DNA from 3 places in the Streptococcus alactolyticus genome. Region 2 is predicted to be linked to each of the others. Evidence: predicted binding sites of a transcription regulator. Region 2 holds the regulator's gene; each other region holds the start of a gene.
The links. Region 2 encodes HrcA, which represses chaperone genes, less so after heat shock. Its sites were predicted from a motif close to TTAGCACTCNNNNNNNNNGAGTGCTAA; they were not measured.

Region 1 (6,346 bases), on a different contig from region 2:
CCAATCAGCCACCTGCCAACTTGTCAACAGAGAATCCGCCAAACTTGGAATCCAGTCACCAAACAAGGTGTCATTGACCCAATCTGTCCACATGGTCCCCACCGTCTGAATCGAGAGGAAATAAACCAAAAACATCACCAAAGCAAAGATTGGCAAGGCAAGAATACGGTTCGTCACAATGCGGTCAATACGGTCAGACAGCGTTGTGCTGAAGCTGTTATCGTGGTGCTGAGCCATTTGGGTCACACGTTCGATAAAGGCATAGCGTTCGTTGATGACGATTGATTCCGAATCTTCCGTGAAAATTTCCTCAGTGATTTTGATCACGTCATCGATTTCTTTCTGCTGAAACTCCGATAAAGTCACCTCGGTTTGCACCAAAGCGTCGCGTTCAAAGAGCTTAATGGCAAAAAAACGCATGGCACGTTCTGGGACGCTATTGCCTAAAATATCCACAATCTGTTGAATAGCTGCCTCAAATTTATCGCTGTACACAGGGTATTGCACCGTATCCACAGTTGCTCGAGTGGTGTGTGCTGCCTTTTTCAAAACCTTATCCACACCTTGATTTTTAATAGCGCTGGTCGAAACGACAGGAACACCTAGTTGATAAGACAACTTATCCACACTAATCTCTTTCCCTTGAGCTTTTAGCACGTCGCTCATGTTCAAGGCCAATGTTACAGGGATACCCGTTTCAATCAACTGAGTGGTCAAATAAAGATTGCGTTCAAGATTTGTGGCATCTACCACATTTAAAATGCTGTCAGCACGGTTGCTCAACAAATAATCTCTGGCAACTTTTTCCTCAGGCGTATAAGGCGACATGGAATAAATACCAGGCAAATCTTGAACTTGCCAGTTTTGGTTGAGCCTGGCTGTCCCACTCTTACGCTCAACCGTCACTCCAGGCCAATTTCCCACGCGCTGATTGGTTCCTGTCAAAATGTTAAACAAACTGGTTTTCCCGCTATTGGGATTTCCGATTAAAGCAATTTCTGTCATTTGTCCTCCTCTCCCTCGATTTTCACCACACTAATCATCTGCGCTTCAGACTTGCGCAAGGTCAATTCATACCCACGTAAACGAATTTCAATCGGGTCACCTAGCGGAGCGACTTTACGAAGGTAAACTTTGGTATGACGCGTCAGTCCCATATCCATAAGACGCCGTTTGGTTTCATTTACCGCATAAATGCCTTCGATATAAGCGAATTCGCCAACCTTCAAATTCGACAAAGGCATGACTTCCTTGTCACCTTCTTCGGTAACATCAATGTGTTTTAAAATGGATTGATCAAAGGCCAAACGACTCGATTTTAGCATGACAATAGCACTTGTAGATGTCTTAGACACCAATCGAATGGGACTGCTCACCTTTAACCCCAAGTGCGATAAATGCCGCACACTATCATCTGGTAAATCTATGCTCGCAACGGTGTAGGGAATCCCCACCTTTGCATTTTGCAAAATCATATCTAAAACCTCCCTACCAGGTAAGAAAATCTCCTGTTATAAGGCTTTATTATAGCACAAAAACCGACCCAATTTAGCCGATTTGCCATATTTTCCAGCCTATAACAAAAATGAGAATTATTCTAATTATCACAAAAAAATCATAGAAAGGAACGGCTAAAGGCCAACCCATTTCTATGATTTCAATGCTTTGTTTACAAGACCTTACTTAAAAAGTCTTTTGTTCGTTCTTCTTTGGTGTGTTCAAAGACTTCTTCTGGCGTTCCTTGTTCCACGATAACACCGCCGTCCATGAAAATTACACGGTCAGCCACTTCACGGGCAAAGCCCATTTCGTGTGTCACGATAGCCATTGTCATCCCTGATCTGGCGAGGTTTTGCATAACCCCAAGTACTTCTCCAACCATTTCAGGGTCAAGGGCTGATGTGGGTTCGTCAAACAACAAAACGTCAGGATCCATAGCTAAGCCACGCGCAATCGCGATACGTTGTTGTTGCCCACCTGAAAGGCTATTTGGATAAGCGTCTGCCTTATCACGAAGCCCGACCTTTTCAAGCAATTCATAAGCCTTAGCTTCTGCTTGGGCTTGCGGAATTCCTTTTGTTTTGATAGGCGACAAGGTAATGTTTTCTAAAACCGTCATATTTGGGAAAAGGTTAAATTGTTGGAAAACCATACCCATTTTTTCACGCATTTTAAAAATATCATTTTTCTTGTCTGTAATATCTACCCCTTCAAAGGTAATCACACCCTTAGTTGGTGTTTCCAATAAATTCATGGTACGAAGGAAGGTTGATTTTCCTGAACCTGACGGTCCGATAATAACCACCACTTCTCCCGCGTGAATATCGAGGTCGATTCCTTTTAATACTTCATTTTTTCCGAAATATTTATGAAGTCCTTTGATTGAAATAATTGTTTTTGACATTAGTTACGAGCTCCATTTCCCATACGTTTTTCCAGTTGTTTCAATAAGAAAGACAAGACTGTGGTTACCATCAAGTAGTAAAATGCCGCAAAAAGAAGTGGCGTTACAGGTAGGTAAGTGGCGGTCACGACTGATTGTGCCCCACTCCACAATTCCATAACCCCGATGGTTTGCAAGAGGGAACTGTCTTTGATAATGGTAATAAATTCATTCCCCAAGGCTGGCAAAATGTTTTTCAAAGCCTGTGGTAAAATGACGTAACGCATGGCATTGACGGGACGAATTCCAAGCGAATACGCCGCTTCCAACTGCCCCTTAGGCACTGCCTCAATCCCTGCACGCACAATCTCAGAAATATAAGCACCGCTATTTAAAGAAATGATAATAATACCAGGTAATAGACGTGAAAAATCAAGGTTCAAAACCCCAAATCCAATAATAGGGGCATTGTTAAAATGCATCCAAGCAAATGAAATCATAATCTGAACGACCATGGGTGTCCCACGGAAAACCCAGACATAAAAACTCGTAATCGCGTTTAAAATCTTGCTATTTGTTCGTTTAGCCAGAGCAACTAAAATACCAATAATGGTCCCAAAAAAGACGACGCAAGCCGAAATCATAATGGTCACAAGGACACCATAGTTAAAATAAGACCAATATTCTGGTAAAAATGAAAAGTTCATTTATTTCTCCTATCACTAATAATCAACTAATTATAACATTCTTTGAATAAAAATACAACAACACAAAGACGTGCTTACCTTGCTTTTTTTCAGCAAAAAAGGAGCGTCGTAACAACCCCTTTATGTCAGAGCATCAAAACGAAAAAGGTTGCTTTTTAAAACAACCCCCGTTTGACTTTTTAAATGATCGCTATTTTAGTAAAGAAGATCGTAGATTTCCATTGCGATAAGGTCGATGCTATCAAATGAGTAAAACTCACGCGCTTCAACATCACGCAAAGTGAAAACAGGACCATTTTCAGAGTCATTGCTAAATGACACTTCTGCCACAACGACACCATCACGTTCAAAATTACGTTTTAGATTGCTACTATCAGTTGTCATCAATTCCAAACGGTTGATAATTCTCACCAAATGTGATTCCATGTTTTTTTCTCCTATTTGTTTATTGTCTTTTCTATTTTAACATAATTTTTCCTAAACAAACACTCTTAGGAGGGCATTTTCTTATATTTATGGTTCAATTAAGAAATGACCTTGAGCGATTGGTACATAATTGCCTTGATAGAATGCATACGGTTTTCTGCTTCTTGGAAAATGATCGGGCTAAATTGTTGAAAAACAGCATCTGTGATTTCCAGTTCGGCCAAGCCGTATTTTTGGTAAATCTCCTGACCAATCTCGGTATTAAGGTCATGAAAAGCTGGCAGACAGTGCATGACAATCACATTTGGATTTTCCGTTTTGGCTAACAAGTCCGCGTTAATCTGATAAGGTAGCAACAGGTCAATCCGTTCTTTAAAGTCAACCGCTTCTCCCATAGATACCCAAACATCGGTGTAGAGCATATCCACACCTTTAACAGCATCAAGGTCATCGGTGATCGTGATTGTCGCACCATTATTGTATTGCTGCGCCAAAGCAACAATTTCTGCTTCTGGCTGCAAACTCTCTGGAGCGATGATGGTCACATGAACTCCCAAAATAGCTGAGGTAACCAGCAAGGAATTCGCCATATTATTGCGTCCATCACCGACATAAGCAATGCTTAAACCGTCCAAACTGCCAAAAACTTCCTTTAAAGTCATAAAATCTGCAATCATTTGGGTCGGGTGCCAAGTGTCTGTCAACCCATTCCAAACAGACACGCCCGAATGCTCTGCCAAGGCCTCCACATCTTCTTGCTTAAAACCACGGTATTCAATCCCATCAAACATAGACCCCAGAACTTTTGCCGTATCAATGACGGATTCTTTCTTGCCCAGCTGAATCTCGTCACTACCAAGATAAGTGACATTCATGCCCAAATCTTGCCCTGCCACCGTGAAAGCCGAACGCGTTCTCGTGCTGGCTTTTTCAAAAATCAAGGCAATATTCAATCCCTCTAAATACTTATGCAAAATTCTTTTCTTTTTTAATTCCTTAAAAGCCAAGCCTAAATCAATCAATTCTAAGAGCTCTTCCTTTGTAAAATCAATCTCTTTCACAAATGATTTTTGTTTTGTAATATGTCATCTCCACCCTTTTATTCTGAAATATTATAATTTATTTTAGCATAAATATACCATTTGTCAATATTTTCTGAATAAAAATAAAATATAGCACTCTAATGACAGGAGTGATAATTTTGTAATCTTTTTCCTTGATTTCTAGTCATCACATGCTATAATGGAAATATAAATTTGACTATCTTTGACCTTTGTCGCCATAGTCAGTGATTTCGAAAGGAGGGTATATTATATGCTCTGTCAAAATTGTCATTTAAATGAATCAACCATTCATCTTTATACAAATGTCAACGGTCAGCAAAAGCAGATTGACTTGTGCCAAAACTGCTATCAAATCATGAAAACTGACCCTAACAATACTATTTTAGGAAATCTAGGTGGGGGGCAATCAGCTACGTCAAACAATCAAAACCAAGCATCTGGTACCAATCCATTTGACGATTTTTTTAGCAATCTAGGTAACTTCCAAGCATTTGGAAATCAAAACTTCCAAAATACACCTCCAACTCAGTCAGGAAATGGTGGGCGTAACGGAGGCAACAATAACAACAACTATCGCAACAATGGTGGTGCCCAACAACCAAAAGGCTTACTAGAAGAATTTGGTATCAATATTACTGAAATGGCCCTTCGTGGCGATATTGACCCTGTCATCGGACGTGATTCTGAAATTGTCCGTGTCATCGAAATTCTCAACCGCCGTACCAAAAATAACCCTGTCCTCATCGGAGAACCTGGTGTTGGTAAAACCGCAGTTGTGGAAGGCCTAGCCCAAAAAATCGTTGACGGCAATGTGCCACAAAAATTGCAAAACAAACAAGTCATTCGCTTAGATGTGGTTAGCCTCGTTCAAGGCACTGGCATCCGTGGTCAATTTGAAGAACGCATGCAAAAATTGATGGAAGAAATCCGCAAACGTAAGGACGTTATCCTCTTCATTGATGAAATTCACGAAATTGTTGGTGCAGGTTCAACAGGTGATGGCAGCATGGATGCAGGTAACATTTTGAAACCAGCCTTGGCACGCGGTGAATTGCAACTGGTTGGGGCAACAACCCTCAATGAATATCGCATCATCGAAAAAGATGCTGCTTTAGAACGTCGCATGCAGCCTGTCAAAGTGGATGAACCAAGCGTTGAAGAAACCATTACCATTCTTCGTGGTATTCAAAAGAAATATGAAGATTACCACCATGTCAAATACAGTGATGATGCTATTGAAGCAGCCGCAAATCTATCAAACCGCTATATTCAAGACCGTTTCTTGCCTGACAAGGCCATCGACCTTCTTGATGAAGCTGGTTCTCGCATGAATTTGACGCTTAATTTTATTGATCCAAAAGAAATCGATAAACGTCTAGAGCAAGCTGAAAACTTGAAAACTCAAGCCACTCGTGAAGAAGATTACGAACGCGCTGCTTATTTTCGCGACCAAATCGCTAAATACAAGGAAATGCAGCAACAAACTATCAACGAGGAAGATATTCCAGTCATCACTGAAAAAACCATCGAAGCGATCATTGAAGAAAAGACCAACATTCCTGTTGGCGACTTGAAAGAAAAAGAACAATCTCAATTGATTCATTTAGCCGATGATTTGAAGAAACACGTGATTGGACAAGATGAGGCTGTGGATAAAATTGCCAAAGCCATCCGCCGTAATCGTGTCGGACTTGGTACCCCAAATCGTCCAATTGGTTCTTTCCTTTTTGTCGGGCCAACTGGTGTTGGTAAAACCGAACTTTCAA
Region 2 (6,346 bases):
ACTTCGATTTGAGGGATACCACGAGGTGCAGCTGGGATATCAGTCAATTGGAAACGACCAAGAGTTTTGTTATCAGCAGCCATTGGGCGTTCACCTTGAAGAACGTGGATATCTACGGCTGGTTGGTTATCTGCTGCAGTTGAGAAGACTTGTGATTTAGATGTTGGGATAGTTGTGTTACGGTCAATAAGTTTTGTGAAGACACCACCCATTGTTTCGATACCAAGTGACAATGGTGTAACATCAAGAAGGACAACGTCTTTCACATCACCAGTAATCACACCACCTTGGATAGCAGCACCCATGGCAACAACTTCATCAGGGTTAACAGATTTGTTTGGTTCTTTACCAGTTTCTGCTTTAACAGCTTCTACAACGGCAGGAATACGTGTTGAACCACCGACAAGGATAACTTCGTCAATGTCAGACATTGAGAGACCAGCATCTTGAAGAGCTTGACGAACTGGTGTTTTTGTACGGTCAACAAGATCACGAGTCAAATCATCAAATTTCGCACGTGTAAGGCTTGTTTCCAAGTGAAGAGGTCCAGCAGCACCTGCAGTGATGAATGGAAGTGAAATTTGTGTTTGTGTCACACCTGAAAGGTCTTTCTTAGCTTTTTCAGCAGCATCTTTCAAACGTTGAAGAGCCATTTTATCTTGGCTAAGATCTACACCATGTTCGTTTTTGAAGTCAGCAACTAACCAATCAATGATTTTTTGGTCAAAGTCGTCCCCACCAAGTTTGTTATCACCTGCTGTTGCCAATACATCAAAGACACCATCACCAAGTTCAAGGATTGACACGTCGAATGTACCACCACCAAGGTCAAATACTAAGATTTTTTCATCTTTATCTGTTTTATCAAGACCATAAGCAAGGGCAGCAGCTGTTGGTTCGTTAACGATACGTTCGACTTCCAAACCAGCGATTTTTCCAGCGTCTTTTGTTGCTTGACGTTGTGCGTCGTTGAAGTAAGCAGGAACAGTGATAACAGCTTTTGTTACTTTTTCACCAAGGTAATCTTCAGCATAACCTTTAAGGTATTGAAGAATCATAGCTGAAATTTCTTGTGGTGTGTATTCTTTACCATTAGCAGATACTTTTTCAGAAGTACCCATTTTAGATTTGATTGAAATAATAGTATCAGGGTTTGTTACTGCTTGACGTTTTGCAGCATCACCAACGATGATTTCACCATTTTTGAATGATACAACTGAAGGTGTTGTACGGTTACCTTCTGGGTTTGCAATGATTTTTGCTTCAGTTCCTTCAAGAACTGCGACAGCTGAGTTTGTAGTACCTAAGTCAATACCAATAATTTTAGACATAATCTTTACCTCTATTTTTTAAATCGTTTTTTACATTTTTTATTGCTAGTTCACAATCAAACAAACTAACCTTTTGTTTTCATTAGTTATAGACGACAACCATTGCTGGACGAAGCAAGCGGTCGTGTAATTTATAGCCTTTTTGAAGGACTTCTGCGATGCTATCCACAGGATGGTCATCATCAGCAGGCAAGGTTTGAACAGCCATGTGCAAGTTATGGTCGAAGTTATCCACAACCACTTCTTCAACACCCTCTTCTTTAAGGGCTTGAATCAAGCTATTGCGAGTCATTTCAAGACCTTTTTTAACGTCATCTGTCAAGCCTTCAACCGCAAGGGCACGTTCCAAATTATCCAAACTTGGCAAAATACCTTTGGCTAAATCTTGTGATCGATACTTTTGCAATTGTTGACGTTCTTCATTTGCACGACGCTGGATATTTTGCATTTCAGCATGAGCACGAAGGTATTTGTTTTCCAAATCTTCCGCACGCTCTAAAGCTTTTTGCAATGCTTCGTTTTGAGCATCCTCTGGTGTCTGCTCGGTTTCTTTTTCTTCAGTCACAACATCAGTGGCTTCAACTTCTTTTTGAAGTTCTTCGTTTTTCTTTTCTTCAGACACTGTGTCCCTCCCTTATCTTTTTATCACATTCATTACCAAATTTAGTTGACCTCGTAGTGATTACTATTTAAATAACGGTAATAATCACCAAGCTTCATCGCCAAGACACGCCCGATAACATTGATCAAGCTAACACTTCGGCGATAATCCATATCGATGGGTCCAATCAAGCTAAGCAGACCAAATCCACGATAAGGAATCAAAAAGCGATGGGTCCAGACAGTTACATTAGACAAGGCAGCTTCTTCACTATCTGCCACCTGAACCGATGCAACCTCACCTTCTTTCATCGAAGACCTTAATGCTAAGGCAACCTGTTGCTTGTCATCAAGGAAACGATAGGTTTCTAAGCTAGCATAGTCTAACGAATGAACCTTACCAGCCACAAAGACCAATTCCTTAAACAAATCCGCAAAAATATAATCAAACAAATTCAATACATTATCCGTTACAGTGAAATACTTTTGCAAAATTTGAGGAATCTCAGTCCGCAACTTGTAATGGATATCCATCACCGTGCGTCCTAATAACCGTTCATTGACAATATCTTTTAAGGTCGCCAAATCCTTCAACATAAAGTTTTTTGGAATCGCAAATTGTATGGTCGCAGGTTTACATTCATCCAAAGTTAAAACAGCTAAAGCATCGTGATTTGACAACTGAATGATATCAAAAGCTGTCAGTTTTTGGCAAGCAGGTTCAACATCCAAAATAACGGAAGTGTAACCCGACATATCCGATAAAATCTGACTTGCCTTATGCAAAATATCATCCAATTTAAATGGTTCAAAGTCAAACGCTTTGATGACTTGATAAATGTCACGCTCATCAATACTATCTAGATTCAAGGAATGTTCTACAAAGTATTTGAATCCAGCAGCACTGGGCATGCGTCCACTAGAGGTGTGCGCCTTTTCAAGTAAGCCCAATTTTTCTAACTTGGCCATATCGTTTCGAATAGTCGCGCTACTCGAATCAATGCTTGCTTGCAAAGTCTTAGAGCCGATGGGTTCATGTGTCTGCGTAAACAATTCGACAATGACATTCAAGATGTCATTTTGACGTTGTGTAATCATCTCATGCCTCCCTTCGTCTTTTAGCACTAACACCTGTTAACTGCTAACCATGATTTTATTATACTCTTTTCTTCGGGACTGTCAAGAGAAAAACTCAAAAAATTAGCACTCTTTTTTTAGAGTGCTAATCAGGCATCGTATTTCGTTAAATCGTAAGTTTCGATAATCTTTATTAGTTTTGTGGCATAATCAGGGTCGCTACTAAATCCAATGTCTTGCAAGGCTTGAGCAGGCTTTTTATAACCTTTATTAGATACCAAAATATCATAAGCACTTTGGCTATCGTGCAATTTGCCTGATTGCAATAAGTCACAATAATCATAAATGGCATCTGTCCAAGATTTGTAAACCACAAAGCGTCCTTCTTTGGTTTGCCATTTGTTTAAAAAATAAGTCTGATAGGTTAATTTAACCGATTTTTGACCAGATTGAGCCTTGATGGCAAATAAATTATGGTATTTGACAGCTAATAAATTGCTGCCATAATCAGATTCTAGAGCTGCTTGTGCTAGGATAATTGACGGGGAAACCCCATAAGATTTAGCCACTTTTTGAACCGTAGGAGCAATTTCCTCAAAAAAAGCTTTTTGATTGTAAGAAACCGCCATTTTTTCTGAGGAACTTGGCACCGAGCGATTGAGATAAAGCGGGGTAACCACCCCGACTAAAAAAACGGCAATAAAGAGCAAAAACTGTTTGAAAGAAAATCTCGAACTCATTGATTATTCTCCTTCAACAAAGCAATGTATTCTTCCAAAGTCAAGTTGTGCTCAGTAATGTATTTGGCTGATTCAGGTCCGACATAGCGGAAATGCCAGTCCTCGTAATCAACACCAGTCGAGTCACTCTTACCTTCAGGAAAACGCAAAATAAAGCCATATTTAGGAGCAATTTCTTGGATTTTTGCTACCACATTAGGGTCACTCTCATTTAAAGAATCCACTGTACTCATGTCAATGGCGAGCCCCGTTTGGTGCTCGCTCGCTCCTGCTGGTTGAGAATACGTTTTAACCACTTCTTCAGCTTCTGCTTGAGTGAGATTTGGATTGGCTGCCATTTCTTGTGCTACATAACTGTTAAATAAAGATTCTTGATAGGCAACACTGCGGTAGCCAGAAATCAAGTGTTCACTAGGGTCAATCGTCTGAGCTTCAGCCAAAAAGCCTTGAACCGCGTCAGCAATCCGAGAATCTACATAAATATTGCCAATTTGCGTGACATCGGGATTCATTTCTTCCTTGGTATTGTCGCGATTGACCAAAACCAACTCCCAAGAATCACTGGAAACTTTTGGCAATTCAGACGTCTGCTCCTTAGAGGATGCTTCTGTTTGAGCTGTTGGCGCTTCATTCGAGGCCGTCTGAATCTTATCATCTCTAACCAACAGAAAAACCGTTAGCAAAAAGCCAATAATTAAGGCCAATACTAAACTAATTATTAATACACTACGCTTTTTTCTCATTTTCTCTTTCTTCTAATAGCTGTTTACCGCGTAAACGATAACTCATATCACCAATTGATTCGATTGTGAATTTGCCATCGGCATAATCCACAACAGAAACACTACCATTATCTAAACCAAGTCCTCTTGGCGTTGAATGGTCAATTAACCATAAAAAAGTACTAATGGTCATGCCGTGACTCACGACAATAGCATTGACACCACCAGTAGCCTCCATTTGTTCAGCAATTTCTGTGAAACCTGCCAAAATACGAGTGCTCAACACTTCCCAAGTTTCAGCCCATCCTGCCGTATCTACTTGACGAATGGCTTCGACCATTTCTTGATAAGTGAGTTTTGACATATCCTTATCCACAATTCGTGGCAAAACCCCGTGGAAAAGTTCCCCATCATAGCCACCGTCCAAGCTACCAAAACACCACTCACGAATGCGTTTATCACGCGTATAAGGAATCGCTTCTTGCTGACATTCTCGCAAAATAATCTCCATAGTTTGCAAGGTCCGTCCACTATCGCTCGAAAAAGCAGCCTTAAACTGGATACCCGAATCTTTCAGACCCAAGCCGAGTTCTTCAATACCACGTTCCCCTTCAGGCGTTAGCGGACTATCACTCCAACCTTGTGCACGACCAATTGTGTTAAACATCGTTTTTCCATGACGAATAATATACAATTTTGTTGCGACCATAATGCTTCCTCCTAGATTGATTCACCTAAAAACTAAAACTCGTATCCGCTTGCATTGTACCTCTTCATTATAGCACATTTTTCAAGCGCTACGACATACTGATGTGGTGAGTGCAAAGATTTTAAAAAGAAAAAACCTAGAGGCAGCTGTAGCAACCCTAGGTCGTGTATGCAATTAGTTTTTAAAGCTATGAACAGGTGCTGGAATCTGCCCCCCACGCTTGATAAAGTCAGCAGAAGAGTTACTATTGACACGCATAACAGGTGCCGTTCCCAGTAAACCACCAAATTCAATCATGTCGCCTTCTTTTCCTTTTGGAATAATACGGACAGCCGTTGTTTTTTGGTTGATAACACCAATAGCCGCTTCATCCGCAATCATAGCCGCAATGGTTTCATGTGGCGTATCCTCAGGAATAGCAATCATGTCCAATCCAACAGAACAGATAGCCGTCATTGCTTCTAATTTTTCCAAATTCAGCGAACCATTTTGTACCGCAGTAATCATTCCCTCGTCTTCAGAAACAGGGATAAAAGCACCTGACAAACCACCAACTTGGTTACAAGCCATGATACCACCTTTTTTCACTTGGTCATTCAACAAAGCAAGAGCCGCTGTTGTCCCATGTGTTCCCACAGCTTCCAAGCCCATTTCTTCAAGGACACGAGCAACAGAATCCCCGATAGCAGGTGTTGGCGCCAAAGATAGGTCAACAATCCCAAATTTAACCCCCAAACGCTCACTGGCCATTTGCCCAACCAATTGACCAATACGAGTGATTTTGAAAGCCGTCTTTTTAACCGTTTCTGCAACCACATCGAAGCTTTCACCACGCACTTTTTCAAGAGCACGTTTCACCACACCAGGTCCAGAAATGCCGACATTGATAACAACATCTGCTTCACCAACACCGTGGAAGGCACCCGCCATGAAAGGATTATCCTCCACAGCATTTGCAAAAACAACCAATTTCGCCGCACCTAAGTCTGACAATTCAGCCGTTTCTTTGATAACACGACCCATATCAGCCACCGCTGTCATGTTAATACCTGACTTCGTTGATCCAATATTGACCGAAGAGCACACCTTAGACGTTTCCGCAAGCGCACGAGGAATAGAATTGATCAAGATTTCATCACCTTTTTGGTAACCTTTTTGAACCAAGGC
Region 3 (6,346 bases), on a different contig from region 2:
GTTGGTTAGCAACGTCTTTTAATTTCAAACCACGCGCTAAGCGTAATTCCCGATACAATTCCCCAATCTGCAGGAATTCTTTATCATCCAATACCCTCACCTCCATCTGCAAACCTTATCATGTGTCATATTTGTCCTATTATATCAAATTTTAAGGGAAAAACTAAAAAAAAGAAGCTAAGAGAAACCTCTTAACTTCTTTATCGAGTAAAATCTGACTAGAGTGGATAATTAGAAGCCACCCATCATTGATGGATCCATACCTGGAGCAGGTTGTGCTGGAGCAGCAGGTTCCGGTTTGTTAGCCACGACAGCTTCTGTCGTCAAAATCAAACTAGCAACAGAGGCAGCGTTTTGAAGAGCTGAACGTGTTACTTTCACTGGGTCGATGATACCAGCTTCAACCATATCTACCCATTCACCGTTAGCAGCGTTGAAACCTGTACCAAGTGATTCATTTTTCAAACGTTCAATGACAACTGAACCTTCGTAACCAGCGTTTGTTGCAATTTGACGAACAGGTTCTTCCAAGGCACGAAGTACGATGTTACGTCCTGTTGCTTCGTCACCTTCCAATTCAAGTTCTGCAACTTTTGAAATGACATTAACAAGTGCTGTACCACCACCAGCAACGATACCTTCTTCAACGGCAGCACGTGTCGCGTTAAGGGCATCTTCAATACGCAATTTCATTTCTTTCAATTCTGTTTCTGTTGCAGCGCCGACTTTAATTACGGCAACACCACCTGCTAATTTAGCAAGACGTTCTTGCAATTTTTCACGGTCAAATTCAGATGTTGTTGCAGCCAATTGTGATTTAATTACATTGACACGGTCAGCAATAGCAGCGCTATCACCAGCACCTTCCACTATAACTGTACTGTCTTTATCAACGGTTACTTTAGCGGCTTGTCCAAGAGCAGTCATGTTTGCGTCTTTCAACTCAAGACCAAGGTCTTCAGTAATCACTGTACCACCTGTCAAGATAGCAATATCTTCAAGCATGGCTTTACGACGATCACCAAAGCCTGGTGCTTTAACCGCTACGACATTAAAGGTACCACGGATTTTGTTAAGAACAAGTGTTGGAAGAGCTTCACCATCGATATCATCGGCAATAATAAGAAGCGGACGGCTTGTTTTCAAGACTTCTTCAAGCAATGGCAAGATGTCTTGAATATTTGAGATTTTCTTATCGGTAATCAAGATATAAGGGTTGTCAAGTTCAGCAACCATTTTTTCATTGTCAGTTACCATATATTGTGACAAGTAACCACGGTCAAATTGCATCCCTTCAACCACGTCAAGTTCTGTTTCCATACCACGTGATTCTTCGATTGTGATAACACCGTCATTACCAACTTTTTCCATAGCTTCTGAGATGTATTCACCAACTTTTTCAGAACGTGATGATACGGCAGCAACTTGGGCAATTGCTTCCTTGTTAGCAACTGGTTGTGCAATTGATTTCAAAGCATCGACAGCTACTGAAACCGCAGATTCGATACCGCGACGAATACCAATTGGATTTGCTCCTGCAGTCACGTTTTTAAGACCTTCACGCACGATAGCTTGTGTTAAAACAGTCGCAGTTGTTGTACCATCACCAGCGATATCATTTGTTTTAGAGGCAACTTCTGATACCAATTTAGCACCCATATTTTCAAAATGGTCTTCTAATTCGATTTCTTTGGCGATTGTCACACCATCATTCGTGATCAATGGTGAACCAAATGATTTTTCAAGTACCACATTGCGTCCTTTAGGACCTAAGGTTACTTTCACCGTATCTGCTAAAATATCAACCCCGCGTACCATACTTTCACGCGCATCTGATGAAAATTTAATATCTTTAACCATAATATATCCCTCTTTTAACTTTAATAGATTAACGTACCACTGACGTTTTTATTAAGCTAATACCGCTAAAATTTCTGCTTCACGAACAATCATGACTTTGTCGTCACCATCTTTGACTTCAATTCCAGAACCATGTTCAATAAGAACCTTGTCACCGGCAGCAACACTTGGTGCTACCAATTCACCAGTCAACGTACGGCTACCTTCACCGACAGACACAACAGTCGCTACTTGTGTTCTTTCTTTACTTACTCCAGCTAGGACAAGACCACCAACGGTTTGTTCTTTTTCTTCTTCGACTTTTAAAACAACACGATCTCCTAATGGTTTTAACATGCCTTTTGCCTCCAAATTTCTTATTTATCCTGAGAAATAGAAACCTAAATCTCAAATTAGCACTCTACACTCTTTAGTGCTAACTCATTACAATAACTATTTTAGCACTTGGTCAGAAATAGTCAAGAAAAAAACTCAATTTCTAAAAAATAAGTCAAGCAGTTATTTGAGCATTGAAAAAGTTCCTAGCTGGGAGATTATCAGCATTTTTTACTTTTAGCTACATTTGTAGCATTACAGTTTTCCTATAATGGTTTGATTTTATTAGTTTTCATGGATATCTTTTTTTCGTATACAGATTTTTATACTTTTCGTGAGAAGAGATCATGGCTATTCTTTATTTTAGCAAACTTTGGCGCTCTTTTATTGTCAAATTACGATGTTCTATCATTATTAGTCCGTACTCCTGAATTAGATGTCTATATTGATGTTTTTCCTTCAAGTACACGTTTAGCCATTCTTTTTATAAAAAAATTGCTTGGTTTCGTTAAATATTATTTTTCGTATTATTCAGGAGTCTTTAACTAATTCTTTAAGGTATGGTCGAGCAACTGAAGTTCAAATTACTATGATTGAAAATCTTAATCGATGGCTCACTTTATTTTTTATAGTGGTCAGTTTGGGGTTGCTAATGTCATATTTTTTTCATGAAACCAATCTCCTTCTATTTGTTATAGGATGCGTTCTAATTTTTATTGGCGCTATTGGTATGTTATTATTTGGCTATGGTATTTATCGTGGAAAACAAAATATTGAAAAAGTGATAGGAGACCTTGAATTTAGGTTGCAATCATATCAAAAGTAGTTTATTTTTCCCCTTGACATAATATTGAAAAAGTTCCTAAACCTCTAAAATAGCAAACCAATCACGAACTACTGTCTCTTTTTTTAACTTCTGATTTCTAGCATATATGACAAATAAAAGTATTGCAAAAAAAGATTAGACAAGCAAAAAATTTGTTCAGGTGAACTGGGAATAATACTAATCTTTTCTAATAAAGAGCGACTCAAACCATTATTGATAATATATTTAGTCGCTGCTAAATAAACCGAACTATAAAATAAAACAGCTAAAAAATTAATGATAATCAGAATAAATTTAGCCAAATCAATATTTCTTAGACTTTTCATCACTGCCATCCTGTTAAGTCAAAATTACATACAGTCTCACTAGTCATAAATTCAACAGGAATAATAATCTCCTTATCCACTGACCTTTGTTTAAGTAAAGAATATCCTGTCTGTATAGCTCTTTTCCCCATGGTCAAAGGGGATTGGGCTACTGTTGCTTGAATTGAATTTGTTGTAGCTAATAGGTTCTTCATATCAGGGGAACCATCAACACCGTAGATTTTTATTGGAGTGCCTATATGTTTATTTTCAATTGCTGCTAGAGCACCGATAGCTACTTGATCATTAAGTGCCATTACTGTATCAAATTCCATACCTGAAGTAATTACAGATTCTACTTGCGGCATAGCAATTTCTGTTTGTCCTAAACAATCTCTTCGTTCAATCACTTGATAAGCGTCATTTCCTTCTATTGTATCTAAAAATCCATTGATACGTTCCACGGCAGATACCGCATCATTGTGCTCTAGTAACAAAATCTTAGCGTTAGATTTTATCTGCATTAAATTTTGAGCACATAGAACACCAGCTTGATAATTATCTGATACAATGGTCGTATCTACTGAAGAATCGTCTGATAATTGACTATCTACAACAACGATTTTAATACCGGCTTTTTTAGCATCCTTTAAAGCTTTTATCAATTTTGGACTATTAGCGCTAACAGGATTGATAATAATGATATCAACTTCTTTTTGGATAAATGAGTCAATTTGTTGTTTTTGTTTATCTACATCTAGAGCGGGATCTCTAGTGTACAAAATATCATTATTCTCTTTAACAACCTTTTCAATTTCGTTGTTTAATACCTTATAAAAATCATTATTCATCGTCATATAGGTGGCACCAATTTTGATGCGACTCGAATTTGAGGGAAATATTTTATAATTTAAATAAGAGCCAATTACTATCAAAAAACCAAAGATGGCGCTCACTAAAATACCTAAATTTTTTTGTTTTTTCATTCTATACCTTTTCAATAATCTCTGAAAAACCAATAATTATTTTATCTTAATTATAACATTTTTAAATTGTATATACAATTCAGTCAAAAAGTATAGATAACACTTAAACTTCAACTATCATCCAACAAAAAACAGCCCAAGTCAAAAACTTGAACTGTTTCATATTAAAACGGGAGTTCCTCTTCTTCTAGTACGAGGTCGGCTAGGTTGTTTGGGGTGTTGTTTTCTCGCATGGCACGTTTGGTGCGGCTTTCTAGTTACTGGAAAGAATGACATAGGACTTCGGTCACGTACTGCGTCTGTCCATTTTTATCGTATTTGCGTGTGCGAAGTTCGCCATCGACTGATATGAGGCTACCTTTTCCCGCGTAAGACGTTAGGGTTTCTGCCAAACGTCCCCAAACCACAAGGGAAATAAAATCCGCATCACGTTCCCCATTTTGCGATTTAAATCGTCTATTAACTGCCAAAGTCACGCGTGTGACTGATTTATCGTTTGGTGTTGTCACCAGCTCTGGTTGTACAGTCAGGCGACCAATCATAATAACTTTATTGTACATAAGCTTCCTCCTATCTTATTATTCGAAAAACAAGAGAAAAAAGAGCTGGAAACTCCGACTCCTTTCATTACTATTGAGCTTTCCAGTGTTTTTCTGGATCAAAGGCTTCGCCAACCACTGCTGTATCATCCAATTCAATGATCCCACGTTTTTGTGGCGCATTTGGAAGAGCCAATTCACGAGGTGAGCACATCATCCCAAAACTCTTTTCACCGCGAAGGGCACCTGGGAAAATCAAACTACCGTTTGGCATCATTGCACCTGGAAGAGCAACAATAGTTTTTAAGCCAACTGCTGCATTTGGCGCTCCTGCAACAATTTGAACGGTTTTATCATCTGAAATTTTCACTTGGCAAATATTCAAGTGGTCACTGTCTGAATGAGCAGCCATTTCTTTGATTTGACCAACGACAAATTTTGGTGATGGGTCATTTTCCAATTGCTCGCTGAAGTCTTCTTTTGTCAATTCAGCGTTAAGGGTTGCCACATCTTGGTCAGACAAGGTCACTTGACCCTTACCACTAATCGCAATCAAGCTTGACACATCAAAAATATTCCAAGCAACTGTTTCACCATTTTTTTCAAGAAATACGCGTGATACCTTGCCTTTGCGTTCGTAATCAAGCTTAGCACCCTTGCTATCTTTGACAATCACCATAAGGACATCACCGACGTGTTCTTTGTTGTACGTAAAAATCATTTTCTCTCCTATTTCAATTCAGCTAAAAAGCTGTTAATTTCTGCTCTGGTTTTGCGTAATTTGTTGACTAAACGCCCGATTTCTTTGCCATTTTCGGTCACTACAAAACTTGGAATACCAAAAATATCCCAGCGTTGTGCGACTTCCATAAATTCGTCACGATCAACACGGACAAAGGTAAATTCAGGATTTTCAGTTTCAATCTCTGGCATGACAGGATAGATAAATTGGCAATCTGGGCACCAATTTGCCGTAAAAAAGAAAACCACTTTGCCAGGTTTTTCCAAATAAGTCGCCATTTCTTCATAAGACGCTGGACTAATCATTTTTTCTCCTCCACATAGCTAATGTCACCCCTTTGGTGAACAAATCGAAAAGTACGACCATCTGTCAGGACAACACCACCTGTCGTTGTTGTTTTGTCAGACTCAAAATGATTCACATAAAGAACCAAAATAGAACCAAGCTGACTAAAACAATCACGCACTTCTCTTTTAACTCTTTCTTGCCGTTTCTTTTCCTGTTGCTTGCTTAACATTGTGCTAAAGGCGATAAGACCAGTCACTCCCACCACACTAGAGCCCAAAAGGAAACTGCTTTTTTTACTTATCATACGCTTTATTTTACCATTTTTATGCTAAAATAGAAAATATAGAATCGAGGTTTTTATGTCAGAATTATTTTCTAAAATAAAAGAAGTTACAGAACTTGATGGTATTGCAGGCTATGAGTACAACGTTCGAGACTTTTTACGTTCGAAAATCACGCCACTAGTTGATGACGTGCAAACAGAT

Region 1: a site for HrcA is predicted at 4,689-4,715, ahead of ACFORE_RS05320 (ATP-dependent Clp protease ATP-binding subunit). Genes of this name have one in related genera too.
Region 3: a site for HrcA is predicted at 2,253-2,279, ahead of groES (co-chaperone GroES). Genes of this name have one in related genera too.

What each region holds. Positions count from the first base shown of each region.
Region 1 is NZ_JBHRZX010000020.1:34,884-41,229, forward strand. Features, by position in the region: gene feoB (ferrous iron transport protein B) at 1-1,005, opposite strand, end outside; gene ACFORE_RS05295 (ferrous iron transport protein A) at 1,002-1,475, opposite strand; gene ACFORE_RS05300 (amino acid ABC transporter ATP-binding protein) at 1,670-2,404, opposite strand; gene ACFORE_RS05305 (amino acid ABC transporter permease) at 2,404-3,090, opposite strand; gene ACFORE_RS05310 (DUF1797 family protein) at 3,286-3,516, opposite strand; gene argF (ornithine carbamoyltransferase) at 3,615-4,598, opposite strand; gene ACFORE_RS05320 (ATP-dependent Clp protease ATP-binding subunit) at 4,831-6,346, shown strand, end outside.
Region 2 is NZ_JBHRZX010000034.1:892-7,237, reverse strand. Features, by position in the region: gene dnaK (molecular chaperone DnaK) at 1-1,331, opposite strand, end outside; gene grpE (nucleotide exchange factor GrpE) at 1,414-1,953, opposite strand; gene hrcA (heat-inducible transcriptional repressor HrcA) at 1,995-3,029, opposite strand; gene ACFORE_RS06900 (glycoside hydrolase family 73 protein) at 3,158-3,748, opposite strand; gene ACFORE_RS06895 (M15 family metallopeptidase) at 3,745-4,491, opposite strand; gene ACFORE_RS06890 (histidine phosphatase family protein) at 4,475-5,179, opposite strand; gene ACFORE_RS06885 (PFL family protein) at 5,354-6,346, opposite strand, start outside.
Region 3 is NZ_JBHRZX010000037.1:87,802-94,147, forward strand. Features, by position in the region: gene ACFORE_RS07635 (Rgg/GadR/MutR family transcriptional regulator) at 1-106, opposite strand, end outside; gene groL (chaperonin GroEL) at 232-1,860, opposite strand; gene groES (co-chaperone GroES) at 1,912-2,196, opposite strand; partial or broken gene ACFORE_RS07650 (sensor histidine kinase) at 2,407-2,707, shown strand; gene ACFORE_RS07655 (PTS fructose transporter subunit IA) at 2,765-3,001, shown strand; gene ACFORE_RS07660 (sugar ABC transporter substrate-binding protein) at 3,327-4,292, opposite strand; partial or broken gene ACFORE_RS07665 (single-stranded DNA-binding protein) at 4,457-4,852, opposite strand; gene ytpR (YtpR family tRNA-binding protein) at 4,923-5,552, opposite strand; gene ACFORE_RS07675 (thioredoxin family protein) at 5,561-5,878, opposite strand; gene ACFORE_RS07680 (DUF4651 domain-containing protein) at 5,875-6,165, opposite strand; gene pepA (glutamyl aminopeptidase) at 6,221-6,346, shown strand, end outside.